DNA from 2 places in the Polaromonas sp. P1_H6 genome. Region 2 is predicted to be linked to the other one. Evidence: riboswitches for the same ligand, from Rfam matches in the RefSeq annotation. Region 2 holds a riboswitch; the other holds the start of a gene.

Region 1 (9,495 bases), on a different contig from region 2:
TTTACCCATCTCCGTAGTGCGTGACTCCACCATGCCATTACCCGTCATAGTGACATTGAGAAACTGGCCTTGATGGATCAGTCCTCGGGCTTGAAGGTCGCGAACGATTTGCTCGCAGATCTCGCGCCTACCGCGAACTGCGGGAAGGCAGTGTTCAACAACGGCCGACACGCCACCCATACCCCAACCGGGATACGGAATCTGATGCTGTTCCATCCAACGAACAGGGCCATTGAGTACTGCAAGCATTACCAAATGCAATGGCGTAAGTTCGTCAACAAACTGCAGAAACATTAATTGAAGCTGCTCGTCCGGTCCGCCCGGGAGTCCGGCATGAAGAATCGCACCCCTCAATGCACTGATCTTCTCATCTTGATGGTTGCGCAGTGCAATTTGTGTTGATTGAAGAGCAATAGTGATGAAAAGCTCGTTTTTCGATAGCTTCTCGACGGAGAGATCTTCAACTCGCTGCTCCAACTGCGAAACAACTTCGGCAAGTTGTTTGAACCACTTCTCTTTTCGCCGTTCGATAGGAGGGGAAAACAACGTCTCAAGCAGCACGGACAGTGGCCCACCTGCCGTCGGTACGGCACTCGCGATACTTTTCACTATCGCATGGACGGTATCGCCCGTCGTTTTTTTTGGAGGGTTTTCCATCCCTAATCCTAAGTCGTCGCGCTAGGCAAGAACGCGCAGCTTCATCCGTTGGAGCCTTCTATACCGATGGCAATTGCCGCCGAGATGGGGCCAGATCTTTCCGAGAATAGGCTTCGCATGGTGTTCTGGTCTTCCGTATTGATGATTTTTCCTTCTTTACAGCCAAGAACCAGATCAGCTACGAAATGATCAAGACGCCAGCCTGCCATATGACGACTGCTGCCCGTCAGTCCGTGCATATCTTGGAACGAAGGAGTAAACGTCGGTGACTTGCCTACCATTTTCTGCGCAACTAACGCTGCGGGCACTACGCGAGTTCCCGCGTTGCCTGCGCCGATCAACTTAGGTTTTGACGTCAAGGGGGTTTGCACTTCGAATGGGACTTCCCATGGGTTGTAGAGCAAATAATGCACCGGAATATTCCGCGTTCTTTCAAACTCGGCAATTGCACTGGTCTGGTGATCCCCAGCCTGCAGAGACTTATATCTGGATGACTGTGAAAAACGAAATGTAGTTGGACTGGATAGCGCAACCGTGATCTCATCGGAAGGCAAAAGCCTACCGAATCCTATGTGATAGTCGTCAATGGTATCGGGCGTTACCGTGCCACCGCTGGACGGGAAGAGACGCTTAGACTGCAGAAGAGCGACTTTCTTTGCACATACACGACCACCGATTCGAACAAAGACGAGGAGACCAATATCTGCAACTTCCCATGAGTGAAAGTGTCGTCGACCTCCCAAAAAATGGGTATCGATGCGAACAGTCCAGTTCGGGGCCACCAATGAGGGCGACGAAAAAGCCGCAAGTCGATCGATCAGCGCCATATCCAGGGCGGTTTCGTGAACATTTGGTACTCGTGCAATTCGAAGACTCAACTCTTTATCGCATGTGCGAAAGACCCTGCGAACATATGCGACGACCTCTTGAGGTAGTGGTGGGATCACGTTTTTCCGCACTCTGAAGTTGGAAGCAAAGAGCGCCTTGCAACTTGGTTATGCCTCATGTGAAGAATGCTTTCGCCTGCGAATCTCCAACGCGCGCCGGGAGTCCTTTTGCCTTGGCCATGTCTCTCACTAGGCTTTTGTAGTCGCTCTTGTTCCCCTTACAGAAAAACTTCACATGATTCAGCGCTTCTGAATAAGCGCTAAAGATTTGGAGTTTTCCACCGTTGGCTCCGGTTTCGTAGGGGTCACACGCATCGCACCACCAATGCGGGACTATGTTGTCCAGATAGACGCTGAGGCGAGTCGCGGTATTCGTGCAGTTACGACCCCAGCACTTCGTGGTGTACAGCTTCTTATCGAATTTCTGGACGAGATGCTTAGCCTCGCTTTTCATGGCGAGAAGAGGTCCCGTGGGAGTTTGACCGAGGAGCCAATGAACATAAGCCGGCTCCTTCAGAACAACCTCCTCCATCGACTTGCCTTTGTGTATGCCAACTAACGCTTGCATAGCCCCCTCCCTTATGCATAACTTGCACAGCAATGCCTTCGCAGAATCTCGCAACTACGGCTTGAGTTAGCCACGCGATCCTCTAAAGCAGTCAGCCCTACCAGCTTTTTGAGGATTGCCTGAACCTACATAGCGAGGAACCAAGCAATCCATCAGCATTTGACAAAAAATTTTAGTCCCCTATCGAGTTCAGTCCATCCTCCGATCGGAGGAGTACGTCGTCTTTTTTTTCGCCGTACACGAGATATCGATTGATTCAGCGCGCGGTCTCGAGTCTCAACGCGCCTTGGCTTGGCGTCGGCGCGCCGCGAGCTTAGCCAATATTGCTCATAATTCGTCGCTAGAGCTTGGTTGGGTCGCCAAACGTCTTATTGAGTCGCGCCGCTTCCTTGGCAAGGCGGCGCGACAAAGCGACGTTGACCTCATCACCCTCGTGAAATTCTCTCGTCGCCATTTCGTACTTGCCGCCGGGCTTTAGCAACGGGTCCATCTCGCGAAGGCGTTGACCCCGCCAGAAGCCGAACAGCACGCGGCTTTCTTCAGCACGAATGAGCAGCACTGGCCCGTTCGACAGATAGACCAGGTGGCCCCATTTGATGGCTTCGTCCAGCGCGATGCTGCCGCACAGGACGGTCGCACGCAACTGCTCAACCGTGACACGCTGCCAGCCGAACAGCGCGGCCATATAAGCATCTGGACTAGCAGCGGGGATGTTTTTCTTCATCATGGCAAAGGTTGGGGCCTTGTGTAGATCAGGCGCATCTTATGTCCACCAAGAATTCTTCGATTGCATCTTGAGCGCGATTGACCTCAATATGGATGTCGTGCGTCAGCCGGACCGCAAGGGGAGTTAAGCCTTATCTGACGGCCGAAATAACGCGAAAAGCTTTCGACGAAGATCTTCATCACAAAAATCTTCCATATCGAGCATTCGAATCAAGGCTTCCACCTGCTCTTCACTTCTGTGCTGGTACGCTAAGAGGCGCTTCAACTTTTGCTTCGGAAGATATCGGCCAATGTATTGGTAAGGGTTAATGTCTTTTCGCGCACGCGTGAGCACCAGGTTCCACTCGAACTTCTTACTTAGTCCTTCGTACAGCCTCTTGTGCTCAAGATATGTACCTACAACGCCTGAATACTCGTCGAGAACAGCCCCCTTGTGCCAGGCGTAGAACTTCTCAACATACTCTCGGTAGCCGGCGAACAGCTCGTAGACATCCATGGTGTCTTTTGATTGATCGATAAACTCTCTTGCCTTTGAAGTCCAACCACTCCACGCGAGCAGCTCCTCCTTCGTTACTTGAAATCGAGCCTCTCGCTTCTTCTCTTGAAAGTCATGTGTAATCTGCCAATTTGTTTGAGCGATTCGCCAATGAGTGTTGTAGTTGCGGAAGCACTGCAGAAACTCATGAAGGCCGGGAACTGAAAACTCCTCTTTCAACCTCTCGTCGTACTTCGCGACGGGCGTTTGTCGTTGAAAGTTGCGTGCGTGGTCCACGAGGGTCATTAGCGCTGACGTGCAGTTGAATAGTTTTCGCTTCACCGCACGTGTATGAGACTCCGCTTCGTCAGCATTTGCTGTGTGCCAGAACATCTGATACTTGCTTCGGTCACCGAACAAGCAAATTTCATCAAGCAGATCTGTCACGCTGAAGTGAAAGATCCAGACCGTCTCATCAAGTTCTTCCAAGCGACGCCATAGCCGTCCTCCATCGGTATCTTCGATCGCCGATCGTGCCTCTGTGAAATTGTCAAAGAGGGCCTTTTGGATCGCATCACGGGTCCACGGCTGGGGAATTGCGTCGAGGTAACGAGTCATGAGACCTAACTTTGATGTATCCCAAAAACTGCGCGCCAACATGGCGTCGTGCGAAATGGCAGGGTCTTGAGCCTCTAACATTTTTCATGAGAAACAGCAGATTACATCAACCTTCCGTGAAAGCACACAGGTATATTGAATTCGACAAAGTCGCCGATGATCTCGGCGCGTTATACACCGCCCGCTCCGATGTAAAGGCAAAATGCCACACATGAACTCCCTAAGCGGCATCCGCATCCTCGACCTCTCCCGCGTGCTCGCGGGCCCCTGGTGCACCCAGACTTTGGCCGACCTGGGCGCCGACGTGATCAAGATCGAGCGGCCGGGCAGCGGCGACGACACGCGGACCTGGGGGCCGCCGTTTTTGAAAGACGCGCAGGGCGCGGACACCGAGGCGGCTTATTACCTGGGCACCAACCGCAACAAGCGCTCGGTGACCTGCGACATTGCCCAGCCCGCCGGCCAGGCGCTGGTGCGGGAGCTGGCGGTGCACTGCGATGTGTTTGTGGAGAACTTCAAGGTCGGTGACATGGCGCGTTATGGGCTGGACTATGCCTCCCTCAAAGCCATCAACCCGCGCCTGGTGTACTGCTCGGTGACCGGTTTCGGCCAGAACGGGCCTTATGCCGACCGCGCGGGCTATGACTACGCGATCCAGGGCATGGGCGGACTGATGAGCGTGACGGGCGAGCGCGACGACCTGGGCGGCGGGCCGCAGAAGGTGGGCGTGGCGGTGGCGGATTTGATGACGGGCATGTATGCGACGGTGGCGATACTCGCCGCGCTGCGCCATGCCGAAAAAACCGGAGAGGGCCAGCAGGTGGACATGGCGCTGCTGGACACGCAGGTGGCCATGCTGGCCAACCTGGGCGCCAACTACCTGGTCAGCGGCAAGGCGCCGGGCCGGGCCGGCAATGCGCACCAGAACATCGTGCCCTACCAGGTGTTTGAAGTCGCGCCTGCAGCCGATGGCAGCAAGGATCATCTGATTCTGGCGGTGGGCAATGACTCGCAGTATGCGAAGTTCTGCGCGGTGGCGAATATCCCTGAACTCGCAACCAACCCGCTGTTCGCGAAGAACCGCGACCGCGTGCTGAACCGCGGCCAGCTGGTGCCGATATTGGAAGCCGTGATGAAAACGCGCGGCAAGGCCGACTGGCTGGCGGCGCTGGAGGCGGCGAAAGTGCCTTGCGGCGCGATCAACAGCCTGGCGGAAGTGTTTGCCGACCCGCAGATAGCGGCGCGCGGCATGGTGACCGAGTGGACGCACCCGGTGAAGGACGACTTGAAGCTGGTCTCCAGCCCGATTCGCATGAGCGCGACGCCGGTGCGCACCGACCTGCCGCCGCCGCTGCTGGGCCAGCACACCGATGAGGTGCTGCGCGAACTGCTGAACTATTCCGACGCCAAGCTGTCGGAGTTAAAGGGCGGCAAGACAATTTGACGCGGCAAGTCCGCACAAAAACCTGATGCAAATACCTGATTCAAAGAGGTGACGCGATGAAACACAATTTTGTTCTGGTGCACGGTGCCTGGCATGGCGGCTGGTGCTGGCGGCGGGTGGCGCAGGTGCTGCAGCTGGACCACCACAAGGCTTTTGCGGTGACGCTGACGGGCCTGGGCGAGCGGGCGCATCTGCTGTCGCCGGCCATCAACCTCGATACCCACATCAACGACGTGATCAATTTGATCGAAGCGGAAGAGCTCCACGAGGTGACGCTGGCGGTGCATTCCTACGCGGGCATGATAGGCACGGCCGTGGCCGACCGCATGGGCGGGCGCCTCAAGCACCTGGTGTATGTCGATGCCGTGGTGCCGCAGCCGGGCGAAAGCTGGAGCAGCACACACGACGCGGCCACGCAGCAAAAGCGCATGGCGGGGGCGCAAGCCACAGCCAATTTCAGTTTTGCGCCGCCCGACCCGGAAGTGTTCGGCCTGCAGGGCGCGGACCACGACTGGGTGCAGCGCCGACAGACGCCGCACCCAGGCAACACCTACCAGGCGCCGCTGGATTTTGACGTGAAGCGCGTGGCGGCGGTGCCGCGCACCTTTGTGAGTTGCATAGCACCGGCGCTGGCGACCATTACGCCCAGCCGGCTGCGCGCGCGGGACCCGGCCTTCTGGGACGGCGCCTGGCTGCCGAATTCACGGGTGGTGGAACTGGCCACCGGCCATGACCCCATGGTGACCGAGCCGGCAGCGCTGGCGCACATCCTGCTGGAGTGCGCTGAATGAAGGCGGTGGGCCGGCGCGGTTTTACGGCGGCGCTGGCGGGCAGCCTGGCCTGGCCGCTGCAGGCCCAAGCCAAGGACAGCGCCCTGCCGGTGCCGGCCTCGCTGCCGGAGGCGGCCGGGCTGGCCGCCGCACGCGGCGAACCGCTGGTGCTGCTGGTCACCCTGCCCGGCTGCCCTTATTGCGAACTGGTGCGGCGCAATTACCTGCTGCCCGCGCGCAAGGAGACCGGGCTGGAGGCCTGGCAGCTCAACGTCACCGACAGCCACACGCCGCTGACGGGCTTTGACGGCAAGGCCACGACCGCGGCCGCGCAGGCCCGGACCTGGAAGGCGACTTTCACGCCCACGGTGCTCTTCCTGGGCCCGCAGGGGCAGAAGCTGGCCGAGCCGCTGGTGGGCGCGGCGATCCCGGATTTTTACGGAGCCTACCTGGACGAGCGACTGCTGCTGGCGCGCCGGGCGGTGGTGGCGCTGCGCTAGGGCCTGATAACGCCATGACGGACGCCGGGTCGCTGCAGGCCGCTATCCATGAGGAGGTGACGCTGCGGGCTTACGACCCGCGCTGGCCCGGCCTGTTCGAGGCCGAGCGCGAGCGGTTGCTGTCGCTGTTTCCCGATGATTTCATCGCCATTGAGCACATAGGCAGCACGGCCGTGCCGGGGCTGGTCGCCAAGCCGGTGATCGACATCCTGGCTGGTGTGGCCTCGATGGCGGCGGCCAGGGCGTTGGTGGCGCCGCTGTGCACGCAAGGCTATACGGCCTCCGCCGAATTTAATGCCACGCTGGTAAACCGCCAATGGCTGATGCGCTGGGCGAACGGGCACCGCACGCACCACCTGCACCTGGTGGTGCATGGCGGCGGGGTGTGGGCGCAGCGCCTGCGTTTTCGCGATGCGCTGAGGGCGGATGCCGCGCTGGCGGCGCGTTATGCGGCGCTCAAGGCCGACCTGGCGACCCGGTTCCCGAGCGACCGCGAGGCCTATACCGAGGGCAAGGCCGCGTTTGTGCGTTCGGTGTGTGAAGGCTGAACGCCACCCTACTAGCTACTATTAAGCCGCTGAATCAACCCGCTGGACCTGTACTGGATGACGGATTCGCGCTTGGCAACTGCGGCTTCGGTGGTAAATTCAAACCGTTCAAGCAGGAGAGCGCTGCCCCCAGGGGGCGGCCACCGAAGGCGCAAACTTCCATAATCGCTCAGGTCCCGTACTGCCCGGAAACACACAGCCGTCTGGAGAGACGCCGCATGCAAGGTGCGGCGCACCGAAGGAGCAAGGCCGTTGCGAAAGCAGCGGCTGAATCTCTCAGGTACCAAGGACAGTGGAAGCGGCCGCAAGCCTGTAATGGCCTGGCGGTTGCCATGATTCTTCTTTGACTCAAGCACCTCCAAGGCATTGCGCTTGCGCAACAGCCATTTCTGCTTGAAAAAAGGAATCGCCATGAAAGTCATGGTTTTGGGTGCGGGTGTCACGGGGGTCACGACGGCCTGGTATCTGGCGCAGCGCGGGCATGAGGTCACGGTGATTGAGCGGCGCGGCGCGGCCGCGATGGAAACCAGCTTTGCCAACGGCGGGCAGATTTCCGTGAGCCACGCGGAGCCCTGGGCCAACCCGGGCGCGCCGCTCAAGGTGCTGCAGTGGCTGGCGCGGGAAGACGCGCCGCTGCTGTTCCGGCTGCGGGCCGATGTGAACCAGTGGCTGTGGGGCCTGGAGTTTTTGCGCAACTGCACGCCGGCGCGCACCGCGCAAAACATCCGGCAGATCGTGAACCTGGGCATGTACAGCCGCGGCGCGCTGCAAAAACTGCGCGCCGAACTGGGCCTGCAGTACGACGCGAAGACCCAAGGCATCCTGCACTTCTACACCAGCCAGGCCGAGTACGACGCGGCGCAGGAGCCGGCGCGCATCATGCGCGAGCACGGCTGCGAACTGGACATGAAAACCGCCGACGAATGTGTGGCGATTGAGCCCGCGCTGGCGCAGTGCCGCGCCAGCATTGTGGGCGGCAGCATGACGCCCAGCGACGAGTCGGGCGACGCGCAGGCTTTTACCACCGCACTGGCCGCGCGCTGCGAGCAGGCAGGCGTGAAGTTTCTCTACAACACCAACATCCTGGATGTGCTGGCCAGCGGCGGGCAACTGGACGGCGTGCTGGTCGCCGGGGGCCACGGCGAGGCGGGCGGGCGCGTCGAGATGCTGAAGGCCGATGCCTATGTGATGTGCCTGGGCGCCTTCAGCGCGCCATGGGCGAAGCGGCTGGGACAGAGCCTGCGCATCTACCCGGCCAAGGGTTATTCGGTGACGCTGCCGGTGATCAACGAGGCGGCTTCCTACCAGGTGAGCCTGACGGACGACGAGTACAAGCTGGTGTTCTCGCGCTTCGGCAATCGCCTGCGCATCGCGGGCACGGCGGAACTCAACGGCTACAACACCGAGCTGAACCTGGTGCGCTGCAATGCCATCGTGCGCCGCGTGAAGCAGCTCTTCCCGGAGATGACGGACGGCGAAGGCGCGCAGTTCTGGACCGGGCTGCGGCCGGCGACGCCTAGCAACGTGCCTTACATCGGCAAGAGCAAAACCTCCAATCTGTTCCTCAACACGGGCCACGGCACGCTGGGCTGGACGCATGCCTGCGGCTCGGGCGCGGCGATTGCCGACATCGTGAGCGGGCGTGTGCCGGAAGTGGATTTTGCGTTCACCGGCATGCAATCGCCGGGCCGCCCTATGGCCCTGCCGGGCATGGCGAAGGCCTGAGGGCGGGCGCCCATGCAGCGTTTGAACGGACACGGTAATATCGCCCTCCGTTCATTCGCCGCCTGCCGCCATGACATCACCCACCACCACGCCGCCCGACGGCCTTCCCGCCTACCGCCTCCTCACGGGCCCGGATGACGCGAGTTTCTGCCACCGGGTCAGCGAGATGCTGGCGCTGGGCTACGAGCTTTACGGCTCGCCGACGGCGACCTTCAATGGCGAGAGGGTGATCGTGGCGCAGGCGCTGCTCTGGCCTTCGGTTCGGAGCGACAAGCCATGAGCGCTCCCTTGAATACCGCCACCCTGCAGGCGATGGCGAACTTCCCGAACCAGCTCGAGCAGTTTTACGCGGCCATTCCCGAAAGCCACAGCGACTGGACGCCTTCGTCGTGGGAGGGCATCCCGAGCGAGACCTTTTCGGCGCTGGGCCAGGTCTGCCATGTCAGGGACATCGAGATCGACGGCTACCATGTGCGGCTCCAGCGCACGCTTACCGAGACGAACCCGGTGCTGGCATCGCTGGATGGCTATGAGCTTGAGAAGGAGCGCCATTACGCAGCAGCCGACGCGCGGGAAG
Region 2 (9,495 bases):
GCCCACCGAACACGGCCATGACAGCCGCCAGTTTCGGGTCTATGGCCCAGGCCCAGAAAGACATGGCCACCAGGCTGAAGCCAAAACCCGACAGGCCCTGGACAAACCCCGCCGCCGCCGCGCCCACAATGATCAGGACGAGCGTGGCGTCCATGCGGCGGGCAAAGTGGCGTGGAGCAAGAGAAGCGTTTTAAGCGTAGTCGCTCACCGGCACGCAGCTGCAGAACAGGTTGCGGTCGCCGTAGACGTTGTCGACCCGGCCCACGGGCGGCCAGTACTTCACCAGCTTGAGCGAAGCCAGCGGGAAGGCGCCGGTCTCGCGCGAGTAAGGCCTGTCCCAGTCGGCGCCCAGCAGGCTGGCTGCGGTGTGCGGGGCGTGCTTGAGCGGGTTGTTGTCCTGCGGCCATTGCCCGGCTTCGATCTTGCGGATCTCGTCGCGTATCGCGATCATCGCGTCAATGAAGCGGTCCAGTTCGGCCAGGGTTTCGCTTTCAGTCGGCTCGACCATCAGCGTGCCGGGCACGGGGAAGCTCAGCGTGGGCGCGTGAAAACCGTAGTCCATCAGGCGCTTGGCGACGTCCTCGGCGCTGACGCCGCTGGTTTCTTTCAGCGGGCGCAAATCGAGAATGCACTCGTGGGCCACGTGGCCGTTTTCACTCGCGTAAAGCGTGGGGTAATGGTCTTTCAGGCGTGAGCTGATGTAGTTGGCGCTCAGGATGGCGACCTCGGTGGCTTGGGTCAGGCCCTCGGGGCCCATCATGCGGCAGTACATCCAGCTGATGGGCAGCACGGCTGCGTTGCCCAGGGGGGCGGCCGAAACGGCGCCCACGCCGTTGACGGGAATGCCGGCCGTCGCATGGCCGGGCAGGTAAGGTACCAGGTCGGCCACCACACACACGGGGCCCACGCCCGGGCCGCCGCCGCCGTGCGGGATGCAGAAGGTCTTGTGCAGGTTCAGGTGGCTCACGTCGCCGCCGAACTCGCCCGGCGCGGCCACGCCGACCAGCGCGTTCATGTTGGCGCCGTCCACGTAGACGCGGCCGCCGTGGCTGTGCACCATCGCGCAGAGTTCCTTCACCTGCGTTTCAAACACGCCGTGCGTGCTCGGGTAGGTGATCATCACGCAGGCCAGCCTGGCGCTGTGCTGTTCGCACTTGGCTTTCAGGTCGGCCATGTCGACGTTGCCTTGCGCGTCGCAGGCGGTCACAACAACGGTCATGCCCACCATCTGCGCGCTGGCCGGGTTGGTGCCGTGGGCCGACGAGGGAATCAGGCAGATATTGCGGTGGCCCTGGCCCTTGGCTTCGTGGAAGGCCTTGATGACCAGCAGGCCCGCGTATTCACCCTGCGAACCGGCGTTGGGTTGCAGGCTGATGCCGGCATAGCCGGTGGCCTGGCACAGCCAGTCGCGCAGCTGCTTGTCGAGTTCGGCATAGCCCTGCAACTGCTCGGCGGGCGCGAAGGGGTGGATGTTGGCGAACTCGGGCCAGGTGATGGGGATCATCTCGCTGGTCGCGTTGAGCTTCATGGTGCAGCTGCCCAGCGGGATCATGCTGCGGTCCAGGGCCAGGTCCTTGTCGCTCAGCATGCGGATGTAGCGCAGCATGCCGGTTTCGGAATGGTGGGTGTTGAACACCGGGTGCGTGAGGAAGGCCGTCGTACGGCGCAGCTCGGCGGGGATCAGCGATTCCACGCCTTTTTCGAAAGCGCTGACCACGGGAATCGTCTGGCCGGGCCTGGCGAAGAAGGACCAGAGCAGTTCGATGTCCTTGCGGCTGGTGGTTTCGTCCAGCGACACGCCCAGGTGGTTGTTCAGGCGAAAGCGCAGGTTGGCGCCGGCCTGGCGCGCGCGCTCGGCGATCGCATTGGTCGCCTCGCCGGTCTTCACCGTCACGGAATCAAAAGCGCCGGTATTGGTGATTTCATAGCCGAGTTCCTGCAGGCCGCGCACAAAGACGGCGGTGTAGGCCGCCACGCGTTCGGCGATGCGCTTCAAGCCTTGCGGGCCGTGGTAGACCGCGTACATGCTGGCGATGACGGCCGGCAGCACCTGCGCGGTGCAGATGTTGGAGGTGGCTTTTTCGCGGCGGATGTGCTGCTCGCGCGTCTGCAGCGCGAGGCGGTAGGTCGGGTTGCCGTGGCTGTCGACGCTGACGCCGACCAGGCGGCCCGGCAGCGAGCGCTTGAACTCGTCGCGGCAGGCCAGGTAGGCCGCGTGCGGCCCGCCGTTGCCCATGGGCATGCCGAAACGCTGGGTGTTGCCCAGCACGATGTCGGCGTCCCATTCACCGGGCGGGGTGAGCAGCGTGAGCGCCAGCAGGTCGGCTGCGACGCACAGGGCCGCGCCGTCGACGTGGGCCTGGCCCGCGAGCGGACGCAGGTCGTGGATGCTGCCGGTGGTGGCCGGGTACTGGGCCAGCACGCCGAAGTAGTCGCCCTCGGCCATCAGCAGGGGCAGGGTGGCCGACGCCGTGCTGACCTTGACCTCGATGCCCAGCGGCTTGGCGCGGGTCTGGATCACTTCAATCGTCTGCGGATGGCAGTCGCCGGCCACGATGAAGACATTACTCTTGCTTTTGACACTGCGTTTGGCCAAGGTCATGGCTTCGGCGGCGGCGGTAGCCTCGTCGAGCATGGAGGCGTTGGCGATCGGCATGCCGGTCAGGTCGCAGACCATGGTCTGGAAGTTGATCAGCGCCTCCATGCGGCCCTGCGAAATCTCGGCCTGGTAAGGCGTGTAAGCCGTGTACCAGGCGGGGTTCTCGAGGATGTTGCGCAGGATCACGCCCGGCGTGCAGGTGCCGTAGTAGCCCTGGCCGATGAAGTTCTTGAACACCTGGTTCTTGGCCGCGATGGCTTTCAGCTGCTTGAGCGCGGCGGCTTCCGTGACCGGGGCCGGGATGGCCATGGGCGTGCTGCGCGCGATGGAGCGCGGAACGATGCCTTCGACCAGCTCGCGGCGCGAGGCCGAGCCCACGATGCTGAGCATGTGGACTTCGTCGGTCTCGTCAATGCCGATGTGGCGCGCGATGAATTCGGAAGGGTTTTCAAGGTCGCCCAGGGGCTTGGCGGTTTGCATCAACATGTCGGGTCCCGTGTCAGGCTTGGCAGCCAGGAGTCAGAAAACAGAGAAAAAAGATCGGAAAAAAATCAGGCCGAGAAGGCGGTGTAGCGGGTCTCGTCCATCAGCGCGTTGAGCTGCGATGGGTCGGACAGCTTGATCTTGAAGAACCAGCCGGCGCCCATGGGGTCGCTGTTGGCCAGGGACGGGTCGTCCTTCAGGGCTTCATTGATGGCGGTCACTTCGCCGCTCACAGGCATGTAGACGTCGGCGGCGGCCTTGACCGACTCGACGACGCCGGCGGTTTCCTTTTGCGCGAAGGTCGTGCCCACGGCTGGGAGGTCCACAAACACCACGTCGCCCAGCGCGTCCTGCGCATGCACGGTGATGCCGACGGTGGCGATGTCGCCCTCAATCTTGAGCCATTCGTGGTCTTCGGTGTATTTGACGGTCATGAGAATCTCCAGGGGTTAAGGGGTGGGGATGGCAGGGGTCAGCCGCGGAAGTAGCGGTTGGGGACAAAAGGCATGGCCGCGACTTCCATGGGCACGGGCTTGCCGCGCACGATGGCGTTGATGCGCGTGCCCAGGGCGGCGAATTCGGGCTTCACATAGCCCATGGCGACCGGCTGGTTGATCGTGGGGCCCAGCAGGCCGCTGGTGACTTCGCCTATTGAAGCGCCGTCGGTGCTTTGCAGTTCGGTGTGGTCGCGCACGGGCACGCGCTCCAGCGCCACCAGGCCCACACGCTTGCGGGCCAGCGTGGCGGGGTCGGCCAGCTGCGCCAGGATTTTGTCCGCGCCCGGGAAGCCGCCCGCGCGCGCGCCGCCGGTGCGCCGCACTTTTTGCATGGCCCAGTTGAGGTTGGCTTCGATCGGCGTGGTCGTTGTGTCGATGTCGTTGCCGTAGAGGCACAGGCCCGCTTCCAGGCGCAGCGAGTTGCGTGCGCCCAGGCCTATGGGCTTGACCTCGGGCTGGGCCAGCAGCGCGCGTGCCAGCGTTTCGGCCTGCGAGGCGTGCACGGAGATTTCAAAGCCGTCTTCGCCGGTGTAGCCGCTGCGCGTGAGGAAGCAGTCGCAGCCGGCGACGCTGAAGCGCCCGCCGGTCATGAACACCAGTTTTTCGACACCGGGCGCCAGGCGCTGCAGCGCGTTGACGGCCTGCGGGCCTTGCAGGGCCAGGAGCGCCATCTCGGGCATGGGAATGACTTCGCAGCGCGAGCCGATTTTGGCCTGGATGTGCGCGATGTCTCCCACCTTGCAGGCGCCGTTGACGATGACGAAGAGGTCGCCGCCGTTGGCGTAATCGCGGTTGAAGAACATCAGGTCGTCGATGATGCCGCCCTCGTCATTGAGCAGCAGGCCGTAGCGCTGCTTGCCGGCGGGCAGGTCGATCACGTCGACCGGGATCAGCGATTCGAGCGCCGCCGCGGCATCGGCGCCCACCAGGCGCAACTGGCCCATGTGGGACACGTCGAAGAGGCCGGCGGCCTGGCGCGTGTGGAGGTGCTCGGCCATCAGGCCCGCGGGATATTGCACCGGCATGGAATAGCCCGCGAAGGGCACCATGCGCGCGCCGAGCTCCACATGCAGCTCGTGCAGAGGTGTTTTCAGCAGGGTTTCAGGGGCGGCAGCGGAAGAGGTGGACGAATCGGACAAGGCATTCTCCGGGGGGCAAACAGGTTCTAAATCCATGAGCTTGCCCCTGCTGTCCACTTTACCTGAGAGATTCACCCGGCGATGCGGGCTTGCTCCTTCGGTGGGCCGCTTTGAAAACGGCCTCTCTCCAGTAGGGAACGCCTTGCCGCGTGGTGCGCCGCAGGGCGGTTGCCAGTCCTTTTGCCTGAGCGTTCAGTGCACCAAAAAGGGTTGCCCCGGGGTGTACGTGCGCCTTCGGCGGTTTTCGCGCGGAAAACTCTCTCCTGACCCCGTCGAGTGTAACGGATGCTGCCGTCGGCCCGGTCAGGCCGCCTGGTGCTGCGGCAGCAGCATGGCGATGCGCTCGCTGATGGAGTCGGCACGCTCGTGGCCCGCGATTTTTTCGATTTCTTCGATCATTTCGCGCGAGGCCGCCAGCATGCTGTCGCGGTCCTTGGCGTTGCGCAGCGCTTCGCGGAAGCGCTCGGCCATCACCGGGTCGCGCCGGGCGAACATGCGCTCGCAGATGTCGAAGAGGAACATGCGGGTGGTGGCGAGTGAGCGTTTGCCTTCAAACTGGTCGGCCGAAACCTGGATGGCCTGTGTGGTTTCGGGGCTCGGGAAATTTTGCAGCTGGGCCGGCGTGGGTTTGGGGACGGGCACCGGTGCAGGCACTGCGGCGGGCGGGGAGGTTTTGCCCGGGTGCGCTTCCAGAAAGCCTTCGCGCAACAGCCGCAGGGCGATGGCCTCGCCGTCGCCGTCGAACAGCGGGCGGAAGTCCTGGGCTGACTTGCTGCCGTCGGCCATCAGCAGCAAGGTGCGCTCGCGCTGGCCTAGCGTTCTCACGCCGGGCTTGAGCTCGGCGCGGGCACGGTCGGTTTTGTGGAGCTGCATGGATTTCATCCTGAAATGAAAGCCTGAGCATTACCTCCATAGATGACAAAGGCGTGAAACCCAGCCTGAAAAAAAGCTATTTGGCGTAGACCAGGTCGCGCAGGCCGAGCGAGAGTTGCGGTACGTAAGTGATCACCATCAGGCAGACCAGTATGACCCCTACAAAGGGCAGCAGGTGCGTCACGATGCGGTCCAGCGATATCCTGGCGACGGTGCAGGCCGCGAACAGGTTCACGCCGAAAGGCGGCGTGATCATGCCGAGCGCGAGGTTGACCACCATCACCAGGCCGAAGTGCACCGGGTCGATGCCGAAGTGCACCGCCACCGGCGCCAGGATGGGCGCCAGCACAATGATGGCGGCGCTGGTCTCGATGAACATGCCGATGATGAACAGCGCCGCGTTGACGCCCAGCAGGAAGAGGGCGGGCGACTTCAGCACCTCCTGCAGCCAGTGGCCTATGGCGTCCGGCACGCCGGCGCGGGTGATCAGGAAGGCGAACAGCCCGGCGTTGGCGATGATGAACATGATTACCGCGCTGGAAATCACCGACTTGCGCAAGATGACATACAGGTCCGCCAGCTTGATCTCACGGTAGATCACGATGCCGACGACCAGGGCGTAGAAGACCGCCACCGCCGAGGCTTCGGTCGGCGTGAAAATCCCACCGTAAATGCCGCCCAGGATGATCACCGGCATCAGTAGCGCCCAGCCGGCCTGCCAGGTCGCCTTGCCGAAACTCAGGCGGCCGTCGCCATCCTGTTTGCCCCAGCCCTTCCAGCGGCAGTACAGGTGCACAAACAGCATCAGCGCGAAGCCTATCAGCAGCCCCGGGCCGAAGCCAGCGATGAACAGTTCGCCAATGGAGACCTCTGCGCTCACGCCGTAGAGGATCATGGGGATGGACGGCGGGATGATCACGCCCAGCTCCGCGCTGGTGGCCTGCAGGGCCGCGGCGTAGGCCGTGGGGTAGCCGTGCTTGATGAGCGCCGGTATCAGGATGGCGCCTATGGCAAAGGTGGTGGCCACGGACGAGCCGGAGACGGCCGCGAAAATCATGCAGGTCAGCACGCAGGTCATGGGCAGGCCGCCCTGGACGCCGCCGACGATGCTTTTGGCGAACTCGACCAGCCGGCGCGAGATGCCGCCGGTTTCCATCAGGTTGCCGGCCAGGATGAAGAAGGGGATCGCGGCCAGCGGGAATTTGTTGATCGAGGAGAACATCTCCTTGACGGAGATCAGCATGTTGGCATTGGACGCCTGGATGCCGAAGATGGAGGCCAGGCCGATGGACACGGCCACGGAAACGGTGAGCGCAAAGCACAGCACCATCGTTGAAATCATCACCGCGGTCATTGCGCCGTCTCCAGTTCGTTGCGTTGGGGATCCAGCAGGTTGCCGATGATGCCGATCACGCAGAACATGCCGCCCACGGGCATGGCCACATAGCCCCAGAACATCGAGACGGACTCCAGACCGGCCATGGACTGCACGCGGCCGCGCAGCGAATAATCCCAACCCCACCAGACGATGACGGCGATCAGCGCCAGGGCGGCCAGGCACACCAGCCAATCCAGTACGCGCCGGATGCGCGGTGGGCTCCAGCGGTAAAGCACGTCCACGCTGACCATGGCGCCCTGCCGGAAGGCCATGGGGATGCCCATGAACACCATCCAGATCAGGCTCAGGCGGATCAGGATTTCGCTCCACTCGGCGGGCTGTTCAAGCACGAAGCGGGTGACGATCTGGAACATGCCGAGCGCCGAGGCGATGACCAGCATCAGGCAGGCCACCAGCATGGAGAAGCCGGTGGTCCAGCGTTCAAATGTGAGGAAGGCTTGTTTCATGAGGTGCGATAGAGAAGGGGGAAGAGCCGGTGCATGGAAAGCGCCCGCCAGTACGATGCCTGCGGGCGCGTTCGGTGAAAAAAAAGTGCGCAGGCCGGGCAGGGAAGCCTGCGGCCCGCGTGCCTTGCACTTACTTGTAGTTCCGGATCGCGTCGATGTTTGCCTTGCCGAACTGCTTCTCGAAATCGGCATTGACGGGTGCCAGCATGGCCACGAATTTGGACTTGTCGACGTTCTCGATCACGGTCATGCCCTTGGCGCGCAGCTCGGCCACGCCGTTGGCATCGTCCTGGTCGACGCGCGCGCGGTTGACCTTGGTGGCCTCCTTGGCCGCATCGACGAAGGCGGTCTTGTCGGCGGCGCTGAGCTTGTCGAAGGCCGCCTTGTTCATCACAAAAATGCAGGGCGAATAAACGTGGCCGGTCAGCGACAGGTGTTTCTGCACCTGGTCGAACTTGGCGGACATGATCACCGACAGCGGGTTCTCCTGGCCGTCGACCGTGCCTTGCTGCAGCGCGGTGAACACCTCAGGAAACGCCATCGGCGTGGTGATGATGCCCAGGCCCTTGTAGGCCGCGATGTGCACGGGGTTTTCCATGGTGCGCATCTTCAGGCCCTTGAGGTCTTCGGGCAGCTTCACGTCGCGTTTGCTGTTGGTCATGTGGCGAAAGCCGTTTTCGGCCCAGGCCAGCGCCTTGAAGCCTTTGGCGTCGAACTTGGTCAGCAGGTCCTGGCCGATAGGGCCGTCGAGTACCGCGCGCGCATGCGCCTTGTCGCGAAACAGAAAGGGTACGTCGAGGATTTTGGTCTCGGGCACGAAGTTGGGTATCGGGCCGGTGGACGAGAAAGCCAGCTCCTGGGTTCCCAGCTGCACGGCTTCAATCGATTCGCGTTCGCCGCCCAGTGCGCCGTTGTAAAAGGTCTGGACCTTGTAGCGGCCAGCCGTGCGTTTTTCGACCTCCTTGGCAAAGGTGTCGATGGCCACGCCCTGGTGCGAATTCTGCGCCGTGGAAATGCTGATCCGCATGGTGGTCTGCGCGTTCGCCGCCGCGATGAAACCCAGGCCCAAAGCCATGCCGACCAGCAGTTTTGAAATTTTCATGGTGTCTCCAAAATAATCGTTGTTCAGAAAATCCGCGATGACGGCGCCCGGCCGTATGCACACCTATTATTGCGTCGCTACCTTGGGCGCAGTGCGCGGGTTTTCGCTTAAATAGGCCGCAATAATGCTGTCAAAGTCGGGGTCGGGCAAGAGTCCCAGTCCCCGGGCCCGGCCCGCATCGATGACCGCCGGCCAGTTGGCCACGATGTTGGCGATGGCAGGGTCCGGCGTCCAGTCGATGAGGCCGGCGGCCTCTTTGCCCGCCACGCGCGCCAGCGCCGCGGCCATCTCGCCCACCGTGGTCTTCAGCGCCGGCAGGTTGATCGCCGTGCGCGCACCCCACTCGGCATCACCGGCCTCCGCCGCGCGTACCAGTCCTTCAATCGTTCGCGCCGGCGAGGCCAAGGCCACGGCCGTTTCGCGCGGCACCGGGCAGGCCGCGCGCTGGCCCGCCAGCGGCTCACGGATCATGCCGCTCAAGAAGCTCGAGGCCGCGCCGTTGGGCTTGCCGGGCCGCACGCTGACCGTCATCAGCCGCACGTTGCGCCCGCGTATGAAACCCTTGCGCGCGTAGTCCGCCACCAGTTGCTCGCCGATGAATTTCTGGATGCCGTAGCTGTTCTGCGGCGTGGGCAGCGTCCTGTCGTCGATCACCGGCGGCAGGGGCTGCGCGGGCGAATTGCCGAACACCGCGAGCGAACTCGCGAACACCACGGTGGGCGAGCTGCCCAGCTTGCGGCAGGCCTGCAGCAGCGCGCGCGTGGCGTCGACATTGCTGCGCATGCCGAGGTCGAAGTCGGCTTCGCATTCGCCGCTGACGGCAGCGGCCAGGTGAAAGACCAGCGCGTCGTCGGCGCGCACCACCTGTGATGCTGTGTCGCTGGTTTCGAGGAGTTGGTTAAGGTCGCCGACCACCGCACGAATCCGCGAATCCGCCGCCAGCGCCGCGGGCGGTGC

What was found. A riboswitch is a leader RNA that binds a small molecule or an ion and turns the genes downstream of it on or off. The one in region 2 is predicted to bind glycine.
Region 1: another riboswitch for glycine. It lies ahead of AC1D1F_RS14000 (D-amino acid dehydrogenase); the one in region 2 lies ahead of gcvT (glycine cleavage system aminomethyltransferase GcvT).

The regions. Positions count from the first base shown of each region.
Region 1 covers NZ_JBFUCN010000013.1:100,847-110,341, forward strand. The annotation lists gene AC1D1F_RS13955 (hypothetical protein) at 1-657, opposite strand, end outside; gene AC1D1F_RS13960 (hypothetical protein) at 699-1,484, opposite strand; gene AC1D1F_RS13965 (hypothetical protein) at 1,660-2,112, opposite strand; gene AC1D1F_RS13970 (DUF1801 domain-containing protein) at 2,453-2,836, opposite strand; gene AC1D1F_RS13975 (hypothetical protein) at 2,963-3,931, opposite strand; gene AC1D1F_RS13980 (CaiB/BaiF CoA transferase family protein) at 4,143-5,375, shown strand; gene AC1D1F_RS13985 (alpha/beta fold hydrolase) at 5,432-6,166, shown strand; gene AC1D1F_RS13990 (thioredoxin domain-containing protein) at 6,163-6,645, shown strand; gene AC1D1F_RS13995 (GrpB family protein) at 6,660-7,193, shown strand; glycine riboswitch at 7,387-7,495, shown strand; gene AC1D1F_RS14000 (D-amino acid dehydrogenase) at 7,605-8,918, shown strand; gene AC1D1F_RS14005 (DUF1737 domain-containing protein) at 8,989-9,198, shown strand; gene AC1D1F_RS14010 (DinB family protein) at 9,195-9,495, shown strand, end outside.
Region 2 covers NZ_JBFUCN010000026.1:37,715-47,209, reverse strand. The annotation lists gene AC1D1F_RS20150 (sulfite exporter TauE/SafE family protein) at 1-154, opposite strand, end outside; gene gcvP (aminomethyl-transferring glycine dehydrogenase) at 191-3,085, opposite strand; gene gcvH (glycine cleavage system protein GcvH) at 3,151-3,516, opposite strand; gene gcvT (glycine cleavage system aminomethyltransferase GcvT) at 3,555-4,718, opposite strand; glycine riboswitch at 4,758-4,859, opposite strand; glycine riboswitch at 4,881-4,994, opposite strand; gene AC1D1F_RS20130 (hypothetical protein) at 5,022-5,591, opposite strand; gene AC1D1F_RS20125 (TRAP transporter large permease) at 5,668-6,945, opposite strand; gene AC1D1F_RS20120 (TRAP transporter small permease) at 6,942-7,436, opposite strand; gene AC1D1F_RS20115 (TRAP transporter substrate-binding protein) at 7,567-8,538, opposite strand; gene denD (D-erythronate dehydrogenase) at 8,605-9,495, opposite strand, start outside.